Regions from separate parts of the Lacticaseibacillus sp. 30 genome, predicted to be linked through region 1. Evidence: predicted binding sites of a transcription regulator. Region 1 holds the regulator's gene; each other region holds the start of a gene.
What was found. Region 1 encodes LexA, which represses DNA repair genes until DNA is damaged. Its sites were predicted from a motif close to CNAACANNTGTTNG; they were not measured.
Positions count from the first base shown of each region.

Region 2: recA (recombinase RecA) is a predicted target of LexA. The motif match lies at 1,242-1,255, and genes of this name have one in related genera.
Region 3: ACWPAB_RS12380 (glycoside hydrolase domain-containing protein) is a predicted target of LexA. The motif match lies at 1,215-1,228, and genes of this name have one in related genera.
Region 4: ACWPAB_RS07865 (replication-associated recombination protein A) is a predicted target of LexA. The motif match lies at 1,272-1,285, and genes of this name have one in related genera.

Region 1 covers NZ_JBSOQX010000012.1:89,623-92,826, reverse strand. Annotated here, with positions in the region: gene ACWPAB_RS09355 (AI-2E family transporter) at 1-559, opposite strand, end outside; gene ACWPAB_RS09350 (hypothetical protein) at 1,061-1,255, shown strand; gene lexA (transcriptional repressor LexA) at 1,384-2,010, shown strand; gene ACWPAB_RS09340 (hypothetical protein) at 2,141-2,614, opposite strand; gene ACWPAB_RS09335 (AEC family transporter) at 2,628-3,204, opposite strand, start outside.
Region 2 covers NZ_JBSOQX010000015.1:54,243-57,446, forward strand. Annotated here, with positions in the region: gene ACWPAB_RS10515 (DUF7679 family protein) at 1-204, shown strand, start outside; gene ACWPAB_RS10520 (DUF554 domain-containing protein) at 363-1,061, opposite strand; gene recA (recombinase RecA) at 1,462-2,655, shown strand; gene ACWPAB_RS10530 (aminotransferase-like domain-containing protein) at 2,960-3,204, opposite strand, start outside.
Region 3 covers NZ_JBSOQX010000021.1:40,568-43,771, reverse strand. Annotated here, with positions in the region: gene ACWPAB_RS12385 (sulfite exporter TauE/SafE family protein) at 162-935, shown strand; gene ACWPAB_RS12380 (glycoside hydrolase domain-containing protein) at 1,280-3,204, shown strand, end outside.
Region 4 covers NZ_JBSOQX010000009.1:92,463-95,666, reverse strand. Annotated here, with positions in the region: gene ACWPAB_RS07875 (DUF805 domain-containing protein) at 1-759, shown strand, start outside; gene ACWPAB_RS07870 (hypothetical protein) at 832-1,161, opposite strand; gene ACWPAB_RS07865 (replication-associated recombination protein A) at 1,342-2,688, shown strand; gene ACWPAB_RS07860 (acetate kinase) at 2,746-3,204, shown strand, end outside.

The DNA of each region.
Region 1 (3,204 bases):
TTGGCGCTGTTGAAATGGTGATGACGACATTACCAACAATGCCAATTAAGTTCTGCAGTTGAGAAATTGTGCCGGTTACGAAGGCACCTTGTTTACCAGTGAAGAAACTTTGCACTTCTGCTGCAATCTCATTGAGATCATGCTGTGAGAGAATATTCTGCTGGTCATTCAGATTATCCAACCATTTGCCAATTTCATCAAAGATTTGCGGCGCTGAATGGACAATACTGGTAATTTGATTGCTTACTGCTGGAATGAAGCGCAACAATCCCCAGGCCAACAAACCGATCAGCACAATGAATAGCAGGCCAATTGCCCAGCCACGATGAAGTCCGAACTTTTCTAATCGATTAATAATCGGGACAGTAAGGTAGAAGAGAATGCCGGCAAAGATAAACGGTGGCGCGATAATCCCGAGAAAATCCAGTACTGGCTGGAAAACCCACGCAATTTTAGTGAAAACGAAAATCACGAGCAATGCCAGTAACAAGTCAACTAGCAGGATCATAAACTTGCTATTAAGAAAGCGGCGATAGAGCCACGAGTCGGTATGTTTCAAGGGGGTACCCTCCTCTACAATTGTAATACCTGTTGGATGTATAAGCTTCATGACAATAACAAACGATGAGAGCGACTAGCCAGATTTGCGGGGGCCCTGTTCACGCTCATTAAAACGCGTTCACAGGCACAGAAACCTGCACATAAGGACCTCCAACCTAAATGACCCAAGCCCGGCCATTTAGGTTGGAGGCCACTTATGCTTCGGTTTCTAAATGTGCCTGTTCACGCTCTGTACCATTAATGATACTCGACTCATGGTCATATTTCGAGGATAGCCGTGTTAAAAGCGGATTGATTTGATGTTAAAAAAGATTACATAAAATTTACAAACAACATGGAATAATCGTTACAAATCTTTAAAAACCCTAAATAAAGGCATCAAATGTAAATTTTATGTATACAAAGGCTTTACAAAACTCAAAAATTGGGTATGATTAGAGTCACAACCAAAACGGTGAGTATATGTCGGTTTATCCGATACGGAGAGGAGTGACCCCACATGACAATCCTACGGGGCGCAAAATGGACATTAATTACTCTGACCCTCGTGGCAACCTTGCTGTTATTCAGCAACTTTGCGACAGCCGGCATTTTGTTAATCGCGCTTGATATTTTCTTGAGTTTCTTCTACGCGGTCATCAAAAGCAGATGTGATCGGCGTCAGATGCATAAGATGCCATTATTGCATAATTAATTTAAGGATGAGGTCCACAGATGCTTTTTATCTGTGGACTTTTTTGCTATTTAGGCATAAAATCATTGCAAACGTTCGTTCGCTTTGGTATGCTTTGTGTAATCAATTAGAACTGAGGCGGTGAGCGGATGCCAACACAAGCAAGTCAGAAACGTTGGAAACAAATTTTACAATCAATCTATGATGCAATCGAGGATCATGGGTACCCGCCCACGGTTCGCGAAATCGGCAAATCAGTCGGTCTAAGTTCGTCAAGCACGGTGGCAGCGTACTTGGAGAAATTGTTAGCGGCGGGACTTATTGCTAAGGATCCAGCGAAGCCGCGGACGCTTGAAGTGACCTCAGCCGGACGTGACTTCATTGGCGTTCAGGATCACGGTATTCCGATCGTCGGCACAGTTGCTGCAGGGGTCCCGATTACGGCCATCGAAAATATCGATGATTATTTTCCGGTACCAGACGATCTTCCGTATGCCGCTGACGAATTATTCATGTTGCGAGTTCAAGGTAATTCAATGATCAAAATCGGCATTTTAGATGGTGACCAGATTATTGTCAAGAAGCAGAATGACGCAGAGAATGGGCAAATTGTTGTTGCAATGACTGAGGAAGATGAAGCCACTGTCAAGCGATTTTATAAAGAAAAGAACGGCATTCGGTTACATCCTGAAAATGACAGTATGGATGATATGTTTTTCCCGGATGTAACGATTCTTGGCATCGTTGTGAGTTTATATCGGCCGGCATTAGTTTAACCATTTGAAGTCGTGAATGACTAGGCATGGCAACTTAAATCCAATTAAAAATGTACCATCAACAAAAGAGACATCAGCTGTGATCCCACAAAATATAGGATCACGGCTGATGTCTTTTTGCTCAGACACTTTATTGGTTTTGTTGGGCGAGGCGATCGAGATCGTCTTGTGGCACCCTTTTATAAACGGGACCATCGGGCAACTGCTTTAAGTTACCGGTTTTTGTTAATTGAAATTGTATCGTATTAGCAGAGGCTTGCGGCTGCGCTTTACCAGTGAAGGTGAAGATTCGGCCTTTGAGGGTCAAATCAGCAGCAAAAATACCACTATCAGTACTTTCAAAGACACCATCTCGATTGGCTAATGTTTCAAGATAGTAGCCGCTGGTGGATGAGGTGACTCGAATTGCTTTGGTAGCATCTTTTGTTTGGACGAACGCATGGCCAACCAATGTACCTAAGGTTGCTTTCGGAACAGTTTTTTTGACCGTGCGCGCTTGTGATGTTGCGCTCGATGATGATGTTGTCTTTTTGGGGGTTGAGGTAGTTTGTGAGCAACCTGATAAGATCAAGATTGCTGCTAGTAGCAGATAGCGCTTTTTCATTCGACAGCAACTCCTAGTGAATGAACTGGATGCAAGTCATCACGATTGGGATCACGATCATCGAAAGCAGCGTTGTTTCGGTGACCATGATAGCAGCGTAATCGGAATCCGCATCGTACAGTTTGGCAACAACAGGCGCATTGGTCATGACCGGCATGCAAGATTGCAAAATAAAGATTTGTTTCATCAAAGTTGGGACAGGGGCGAAGGCGACAAGCGCCGTCATAAGTAACGGTGCAAAGAGGAAGCGGCCACTGAAAATACCCAAAGCTTCTTTGCTGATTCTTAATTTACCCCAGCCTGCTTGATGCAAAGCAATGCCAATGAAGAACATGGAGCCGGGAACAGTTAAGGCACCGATATAAGTCAGATCGGCCATCAAGAAAGTCGGCAATTTGATTTTTAAAAGCACAAGCACAATCCCTAACATAAAACCGAGTAACGGCGGTGAGAACACTTTCCCAAGTGCCTTTTTCAAATCAAATTTAGCTGGGCGCGGGCCGTCACCTTGAATAAGGTAAACGCCGATGGTCCAAAAAATGGTGGTGTTGGCCATGTAGTAGACCAACACATATGGCAGACTACTTGGC
Region 2 (3,204 bases), on a different contig from region 1:
TGGCGAGAGCAGGACATGCTTGAAAGTTATACTTTCTTGCGGCACGATCATGCATGGTTGAATCAGCAGTACCTAAAAGATGATCTGCGCTACTGGTATTATGATGCCAATTCGCACTTGCTGGGTGTCGTGCGTGATTGGCATTGCAAACTGGTTTACTATCGTTTCCATCGCCAAAAGCAGCGGCTCATTCCGAATTTCTGAATCATAATCGGCACTTTTACCAAAAAAAAACGACCCATGCCAGTGAAGCAGGGGGTCGTTTTTTTGGTAAAAATCTGCTTTGATTTATCACCACAACCGTTCAAACCGGTCAGTTTATGATCTGCCAATAGCCTCCTCCTAAATGGTTCAATCATTAATCATAGAAAATACTGACCAGTTAGGATCGCAACAAGGACTAGCAAGCCAGGCAGCAGATTAGAAATACGAATTTTAGTAATGCCCATCAAGTTTAACCCAATCCCCAAGATCATTAAGCCGCCGACTGCACCAATTTCGCGGAGTGCGTTCGTCATCAATGCCTTGGGAACGAATTGGACTAAAAAACTGGCGAAGAGTGTGATTGTGCCTTGATAAATGATCACTGGCAACGCGGAAAAGATCACGCCAACCCCGAGTGACGCGGTCAGCATAATCGCCATGAACCCGTCCATGACGGATTTAGTATATAGCGTGGTATTGTCTCCAGAAACGCCCGCCTGAATCGCGCCTAAAATACCCATGGCACCGATGACAGCAATCAGGGTGGCGGTCACGAACCCTTCCGCAAAATGCTGATTGCCGCGGGCAAAGCGCTGTTCCAACATCAAACCGAGGTGGTTCATGCCATCTTCAATATGCAACCACTCACCGATCAAGCCGCCAAGGCAAAGGCTGAGGACCATAACAATAAAACTTTTTGTCTGCAAGGCCATTTGAATGCCCAATGCGAAGGTACCAAGCCCAAGACTTTTGGTGACAGTATCTTTAGCATGATCGCTAATACTGTGGAGAATCAAGCCTAAGAGCCCGCCACCGATAATCGTCAACCCATTGACAATAGAACCCATGAACATCATTTCATTTTCCTCGTTTACCTATTTTTGTAGTATCAAGCCAATCGCCTCATCATACCATGCTTGTGTGCCATAAATAACGCGTCATTTTTACCAAAAAGGTGTCAGTATCAGGTAAAATAAAGCAGTCACCTGCAAACAATTTTTGGGGATGACTTTTTTAACGTAAAAGCTTGCAAAAAACAAACGCATGTTCGATAATGGAGACAGCGTAAATTGACACTCGGATGTATATGTTTAAAATAGCGTGCACAGGTTTTTGGAACTGCTGGCGCATTTTTATAAGACAAAGCGTGCACTGGCATGGTTAAAGACTGGGATATAAGTGGTCTGGTTGAGCTATTGTGACCAAGGTGCTTACACACAGACTTTTGCGCCAGTGAGCGCATTTAAGGAGACAAGTATGGCTAAGAAAACGACCGCAAAGAATGATAATACTAAATCCGATGCTACAGATCGCGATACCGAACTAGAAAAAGCCCTTCAGAAGATCAAGAAAGCCTTTGGTGAAGGTGCCGTCATGAAGATGGGCGATCGACCAGAACTGAAGGTTGATGTCGTCTCAACAGGCATTTTATCCTTGGATCTTGCACTCGGTGTCGGCGGGTTACCACGTGGCCGAATCGTTGAAGTCTATGGTCCTGAAAGTACCGGGAAAACAACGATTGCGTTGCAGACTATTGCCGAATTGCAGAAATCAGGCGGCAAGGCGGCTTACATTGACGCCGAAAATGCGATGGACCCGAAGTATGCGGCGGAACTTGGCGTAAATATTGACGACTTACTGTTGTCTCAGCCAAACTCTGGGGAACAGGGGCTTGAAATTGCTGAAATGCTGATTGAATCAGCGGCTGTTGATATTGTTGTCATTGACTCTGTCGCAGCCTTGGTTCCCAAGGCTGAAATTGAAGGTGCCATCGGGGATAGCCATGTGGGCTTGCAAGCCCGGCTGATGTCGCAGGCACTGCGGAAGATGGCCGGTTCGATCAATAATACCAATACGCTGGTTATTTTCATTAACCAATTGCGTGAAAAAGTTGGCGTGATGTTTGGCAACCCAGAAGTGACACCGGGCGGTCGTGCCTTGAAATTCTATGCGTCTGTGCGGATTGAAGTCAAGCGTGGGCAGCAGGTGAAAGACGGCAAAGATGTTGTCGGCTTCGCTAGCAAACTGAAAGTCACTAAGAATAAGGTCGCACCGCCGTTTAAATCGGTTGAAACCACGATGTCATTTGGTCACGGGATTGAACACAATACCGATATGATTAACTTGGCAACCGATAAAGACAATGACATTGACGTCATCACCAAGTCTGGCTCTTGGTATAACTATGGCAAGGAACGTTTGGGCCAAGGACTTGTCAACGCATCTCACTACTTGGATGAACATCCGGAAATTTCTAAGGAAATTGAAGAAAAGATTCGTGAACAAGTTGCGCCAAAGAAGCCTGAAGAAACCGATGAGAAGCAGGATGATAAGAAAGACGATCAGGCATCTGCTGATAAAAAGACCGAAAAAACAACGACCACTGATACTGAAAAGAAAGCCGACAAGAAAGATGACCCTGCCAGCTTCGGGGTTGATCGGTTAGTTTAAGCAACTGATGGATGTTTGATTAATCGCCGTTTACACTTTGAGAAAGTGTGCGGCGATTTTTTGTCTTCAAAACACAAAAATGCCCGCTACCATCGCAGCGGGCGTTTTTGTTATTGGGTGATCGGATGGGGGCCAATCACCGATTTTTCTTTGGAGGAGAAAAATGAAAATTAGGTTGGGGTTTAGGAATGAGTGGGTGGCTCACTTCTATGCTGTTAATACTACCGGCAAAGTGTGACGAAAATGTGATCGTTACGTTGTCATTTTGTTAAGGTTAACCGAGTTTTTTTGAAAGCGTTATAGCCTAGGCTTGTTCGGCAACCAGATTGTGTTGCAAAGCAACCTTTAATGCTGCACCCAAAGCTTTCATGCCGGTATCAATTTGCGCCAGACTAGGACCAGTGAAGTTCAACCGGGCACCGTTGGACAAAGCCGCTGTCGCATATAGATTGGTTGATGGCACATAGGAGATATTGGCTTCTGGTAATAGGTGTTCTTTCATGAACGCGCCCATATCGAAGCCGGCTGGCATGGTGAGCCAGATAAAGA
Region 3 (3,204 bases), on a different contig from region 1:
TTTTATCATAACCCCAAATGACGGTGCTTTAGCGTATGATTGACCTATCAACGTTCGCCAGCGTAAAAAAACTGTGAGTGCCCCATGGTCACAGTCCGACCTGACACACGGCATTTCTAAATGCGCTAGATGACGTCCATTCAAATTCTTGGAGGAGCAATATGAATTTTTCGATCTTTGCCTTTCTACTGATTGCCGGGATCGGTGCTGGACTAACGTCTACTTTAGCTGGCTTGGCTTCACTGGTTTCGTACCCAGCCTTGCTTGCAATTGGCGTGCCGCCGGTCATTGCTAACGTCACAAATACCGCAGCACTCGTTTTTACTGGGGTTGGCTCGGCTGTATCCTCACTGCCAGAACTCCGTGGCCGCGGTAAATTTCTCTGGCGGCTGATCTTACTGGTATCACTTGGTAGTATTTTTGGCAGTGCCTTGTTGCTGATCGCCCCGGCAGCCACATTTGAAAAAGTTGTGCCTTTCTTCATCATTGCCGCGGGCCTGTTACTACTCTTCAGCGGCCGACTGCCAACTCAAGAACATCGTCCCGGAGAACCTGCACGCACCTTAACATTTGGACAAGAAGCCGCTCAAACCATCGTCATTTTTGTTACTGGCGCCTATGCTGGCTATTTCGGGGCCGCTGCGGGTGTGGTCATGCTGGCAACCTTAACCTTGACCGTTGATCAACCATTCATCGTCTCCAATTCTATGAAGAATCTGACCGGATTCGCCGCCAATGCCATCGCCACCGTCATCTACGCCTTCACCACCAAAATTGAATGGCTCATGGTCATCCCGCTTGGTATCGGTCTGTTCATCGGTGGCTATATCGGCCCCATCATCGCCCGCCGCCTGCCGGTTCAACTGTTACGATTCATCATCGCAGCCTTAGCCTTTTTGTTAGCAGCCAAGTTATTTGCGCAGGCTTATCTTTAGGAATAGGTCAAAAAATGGGATTATTTATTTTTGTCCCTTCGAAACAGCCGATTCCCTGGCGAATTGGTATAGAACCCATAAAGTGAAAGGCTCGGTAGATGCTTGTATATCTGCCGAGCCTTTTTGATGACCCACTCTATTTCAATATTTTTAGCAATTCACAGCAATTTTTTACAAAGCCTTTCCGAGATAATATCGAGCGTCAAGAGCAGACGGTCTTCCTCCCAAAAACAAAAACATTTCCTTGCAAAAAAGAATGCAATGGATGTAGAGTGATACCGAACACATGTTCGTTATACTGCAACAGACGTGTTGCACACATTGATAATAAAGGAGACTTTAAAATGGCAGATGAAGCAGTACGAGCCGTTCAAAAATGGCTCAACAAAACGTATGGTAGTGTTCCTGGCTTTGTCGCAGCTCCAGAAAACGGACAAACAGGTTGGCCAACAATTTATAGCCTGAGAATGGGATTACAGCACGAAATCGGTATTAGTGCTATTGGTGAAGGCTTTGGCGATACGACCAAAAATGCTTTAGCACCTGTTGTAGGTAGTCTGAAACCAGGATATAAGGGGAACATTGCTCAACTCATTCAAGGGGCTTTCTGGTGCAAAGGAATTAGTCCAGTAGACTTTAATAATGAGTTCACGAATAATACCCTTAATGCTGTTAAAGAACTTCAGCAAGATGCTGGCATTGCGGCTGATGGCTCTGTGACAGTGGCATTTATGGCGGCTTTGTTTGACATGGCAGCTTTCGTCTTAGTTTCAAGCGGCGATGCTAAGGTTCGAACCATGCAGCAAGCGCTCAACCGTAAATTCTCTGGGGAATTACAAGAATTGATGCCGTGTGATGGCGTTTATCAACGAGCAACTAATACAGCGTTGATTTATGCCTTACAACGAGCAATCGGTATGAGTTCTGCGCAAGCAAATGGTAACTATGGTCCAGGGACAATTACCGCTACACCTACTGTTAATCAGGGAGCCAATAGCGACGTTGTCCAGGTCATCCAATACGGCTTGTATGTGAACGGCTTTTATACAGGGGCATTTGATGGCTATTTTAGTTCAGACGTAGCAACGGCAGTGGTAGCTTTTCGAAAGTTTATGAATTTACCGCCATTTAATAGCACAGCTGACCTAACCGTCATCAAAGGATTGTTGACTAGCAACGGCAATACTAATCGTGATTCAAATACTTTTGATACAGCAACTCAATTAAGTGCTGCACAGGCAAAACAACTAAAGCAATTCGATTTTTCAATAGTTGCTCGTTATCTAACTGGCAGCGTTGGTGCAGGGGCTGCCGAACGTGATAAATACTTGACTTCCACGGAACTTGCAAATCTTACTGAGGCTGGACTAAAAGTTGTGCCAATATATGAAGATGGTGGCTATGAGTTTGATTACTTTAGTCTACAGCAGGGAATTCATGACGGATTTGTTGCAAGTAGTACTGCTGCTAAGTTAGGGTTTCCGGCTGCAACTACGATTTACTTTGCAGTTGATGTGGATGTTCAAAGTGGCGATATAGATGGCACAATTATTTCTTATTTCCGTGGTATTAGCCAAGCTATGAACAATAGTATTTTCAAAATTGGAATATATGGAACACGGAATGTATGTAATCGGGTAACCGCTGCATCGGGGACCAATATTCTTTATTCCTACGTCGCTGATATGTCATATGGATGGAGCGGAAACCTAGGTTTTAAGATGCCTCAAAATTGGGCATTTGATCAGTTTGTGGAATACTCAGCTGCAGGTGTTGATATTGACCAAGTAGCTTCTTCAGGAAAAGACCAGGGAAGCGGGACTTTCAAAGTGGATCCTAACGCAGTACGCCTTGAGTTTGCGCGAACCTTAATTAACAATGCCTATCAGTTAAAACCATTACAACCAGATATTCCGACCTTAGAGGTTGATGGCCCTGAAATTCATGTGTCAACTATTTTGGCAGAGTTTTATATTAAACTATCAAGTACTTTTGCGAGCAACGACAGTGGGGCTCCACTAGGTTTTACAATTTCTAATGGCAAATTAGGCACTCAAGTACAATCTGAGATCGATAAATTCAAAGAGGCGCACGAAGCTGCAAGGAATTTTGACTTTACGGCTTTGCTTGGTACACTGGGGCCAATGATTGGCAATGGAAATCTAAAGGTTGGAATGTCAACTAAAAATGGAATGTTGGGGTTTAAAGTGGTCTGTGAGTCTACAACAACAGTTGTTACTAACGGCCAACAGGAAAATGTTACAACCTC
Region 4 (3,204 bases), on a different contig from region 1:
ATCTTTGGGTATCTTGGCTATCCACAATTGAGCTTAACGATTCGCCGTTATCGTGACGCCAAAGTTAGTCCGTGGTGGTATCTGGGTATTATTATCATTAGTTTTATTGGCCCGTTACTAGCGGTTAACGGCATGGGTTGGTGGTTGGCATTGCTGTTTCCTTTAATTGGCGGCATTGCTAACTTGGTCATTCTATTGTTGCCGAGTCGAGAACAGAAAGTTGTTCCGTTTCCGGCTCAACCTAACACGCGCGGTACGATTGGTGTTGGTTTTGGTACAGCGGTTAAGGACTTCTTTATCCGCGGTGGTGACTTTACTGGTGAATCCAGTCGCAGCCAATATTGGTGGAGCATTCTGTTTAGCGTGATTATCATTATCCCTACTTTTTTGTTTATGCTCTTCTCAATTATGTCAATTATTATTGGTGGCGCGGCAGTCAGCGGATTTAATAGCCAAAATGTTGACCATCTTGTGAATTCGCTTGGGACTGGTGCAATCATCATCGTTTTCATTCTTTTCGCCATCATTTACGCGTGGTCAATGTTAGCTCTGCCAGCGTTGACAGTTGGTTGGCGGCGATTCAAAGATGCAGGCGTTAGTCCATGGTGGTTGATTGCTTTCAACGTCGTATCAGCATTTCTATCAACTCTTGATCGAAATGCGGGTAATGTGCCGTTAAGCTTAATTGCGTTACTCCTCATCATCGTTCAGATTGTCATTCTTGCTCTGCCAACCAAGTTTCGTGACGACGAGGCATAAGCACCACTCAAGGTATTAAAAAATGCAGCCGCGGCTGCATTTTTTAATGAAGTAAAGGTCTCCTAACGTTGGCTAATAGATACCCTTTTCATCCTCATCTACTAGCGGATCATTGAAGTTTTTGTGGAAGTAGGTGCTGTCAATGATCTTGAATTTGCCATTGGTGAAGCGAGCGATGATCTCACCGTATTGTACAATCAATTGCTCCGTGTTGGGGATGTCAATTTTGAGACGGCCAATCGGGGTTTTGGTGAGGTATTGGTAATTTGCGCCAAAGAAGCCTTTCAAGTCGTCAGTGCTGGTTTCTTGTGAGTAAGGTAAGAAGTGGGTCATTTTTGCAGTTGAAAAAGCTGCAAATTCACCTTTTGGAAATCCTTGTAGTGATGAAGGCATTTGTGTCATGGTGTGATTCCTCCTGATTAAAGTGCTTTGCTACTGTGGCCAAAACGCGTGATTCAGCAGCGCTGTTTGGTTATTAATTTACTTATCATGATGGTAACACAATAATAGAACAATTGAATGTTTGCGCCGCGGCCTGAAAACGCTTAATATTAAGTCTGGACGTTGATCGGAGGTGAGCATATGGATCAAAGTCTATTTCAAAATGGTAACTTCCAACCTTTGGCGAGTCGTATGCGGCCACAGACGCTTGATGAGTTTGTCGGCCAAACGCATTTGCTAGGGAAGGATAAGGTGCTCAGCAATCTTATCGAACATGACGAGATTAGTTCCATGATTTTCTGGGGTCCGCCTGGTGTCGGTAAAACAACATTGGCGCGGATCATTGCTCGGCGAACGAAGGCACAGTTTGTGACATTTTCAGCAGTCACCAGCGGGATTAAAGAAATCAAGCAGGTGATGAAAGAGGCTGAACAGAATCGCGAGCTGGGTCAGAAAACTATTGTGTTTGTTGATGAAATTCATCGTTTCAACAAGGCGCAGCAGGATGCCTTTCTGCCATATGTCGAACGCGGCAGCATTATCCTGATTGGTGCGACAACCGAGAATCCTTCGTTTGAAGTCAATGCGGCGCTCTTGTCACGGACGCGGGTTTTCGTGTTGCACGGCTTGACCAGTGCTGAATTGGTTGACCTGTTACAGCGAGCGTTAAAAGATCCGCGCGGTTATGGTCTGCAGAAGGTTAAGATCGGCAAAAAGCTCTTAGCCCAGATTGCTGATTTTGCTAACGGGGATGCTCGAATCGCTTTGAACACCTTGGAGATGGCGGTGACAAACGCCGAAACCAAAGGCGGCGTGATAACGGTCACCCAAGCAGATGTGGCCCAGTTGTTGACGAAGAAAGCCTTATTGTATGACAAGAATGGTGAGGAGCACTATAATCTAATATCAGCATTACACAAATCAATGCGCAATTCCGATGTTGATGCGGCCATTTATTGGCTGGCTCGAATGCTGGAAGCAGGGGAAGACCCCTTGTATGTCGCTCGGCGGCTAGTTCGATTTGCGAGCGAAGATATCGGAATGGCCGACTCACGCGCATTGGAGATTACAATTGCTGTTTATCAGGCGTGTCAATTTATTGGGATGCCTGAGTGCACGGTTCATCTCACACATGCAGTCACCTATTTGGCACTTGCACCGAAATCGAATGCACTCTACACAGCGTATGAAGGTGCAAAGAAAGATGCGACCGAAACGCTGGCCGAACCAGTTCCACTTCAGATTCGAAATGGGGTAACGGATTTGATGCAGGATCTGGGTTATGGTAAGGACTATCAATATGCTCACAACACAAAAGATAAACTAACGACCATGCAAACCATGCCGGATAATCTTATCGGCAAAACGTACTATCATCCCACGACTCAAGGCAGCGAAGCCAAGGTCAAGGAACGGCTAGAGCAGATCAAGGCCTGGCATGCGCAACACCCTGACCCCGATTCGCCGAAAACCAAGAAAAAGTCATGATGCTGTGCGATTACGTGTGCGGCAATCCGACTACCCGTTTAGAGGAGGAAAAAAACAATGGCAAAAATTCTCGCAGTCAACGCAGGCAGTTCAACCCTGAAGTGGAAGCTTTTTGATATGCCAGCTGAGGTTCAGCTGGCAGAAGGTTTGGTTGATCGGTTGGGACAGCCGCAATCAAAAGTTAAAATTAAGTATGGTGATGGGCAGAAATATGAAAGCGATACGCCAATTGCTAACTATCAAGAAGCCGTCGCCAGTTTGATGGGTAACATCAAGGCGTTAGGGTTGGTTGAACATCTGCATGAGATTACTGGTGTGGGCCATCGTGTGGTAGCCGGCGGGGAGACTTTTGCCGAATCCGTTGTAGTTGATGATGCTACCTTGTTGCAGATTCAAAACCTGCGTGACTATGCGCCTTTGCATAATCCGGTTGAAGCAGATTACATTGATGTTTTCAAAAAGATGATGCCATGGGCCACGGAAGTCGCAGTGTTTGATACGGCGTTCCACCAAACC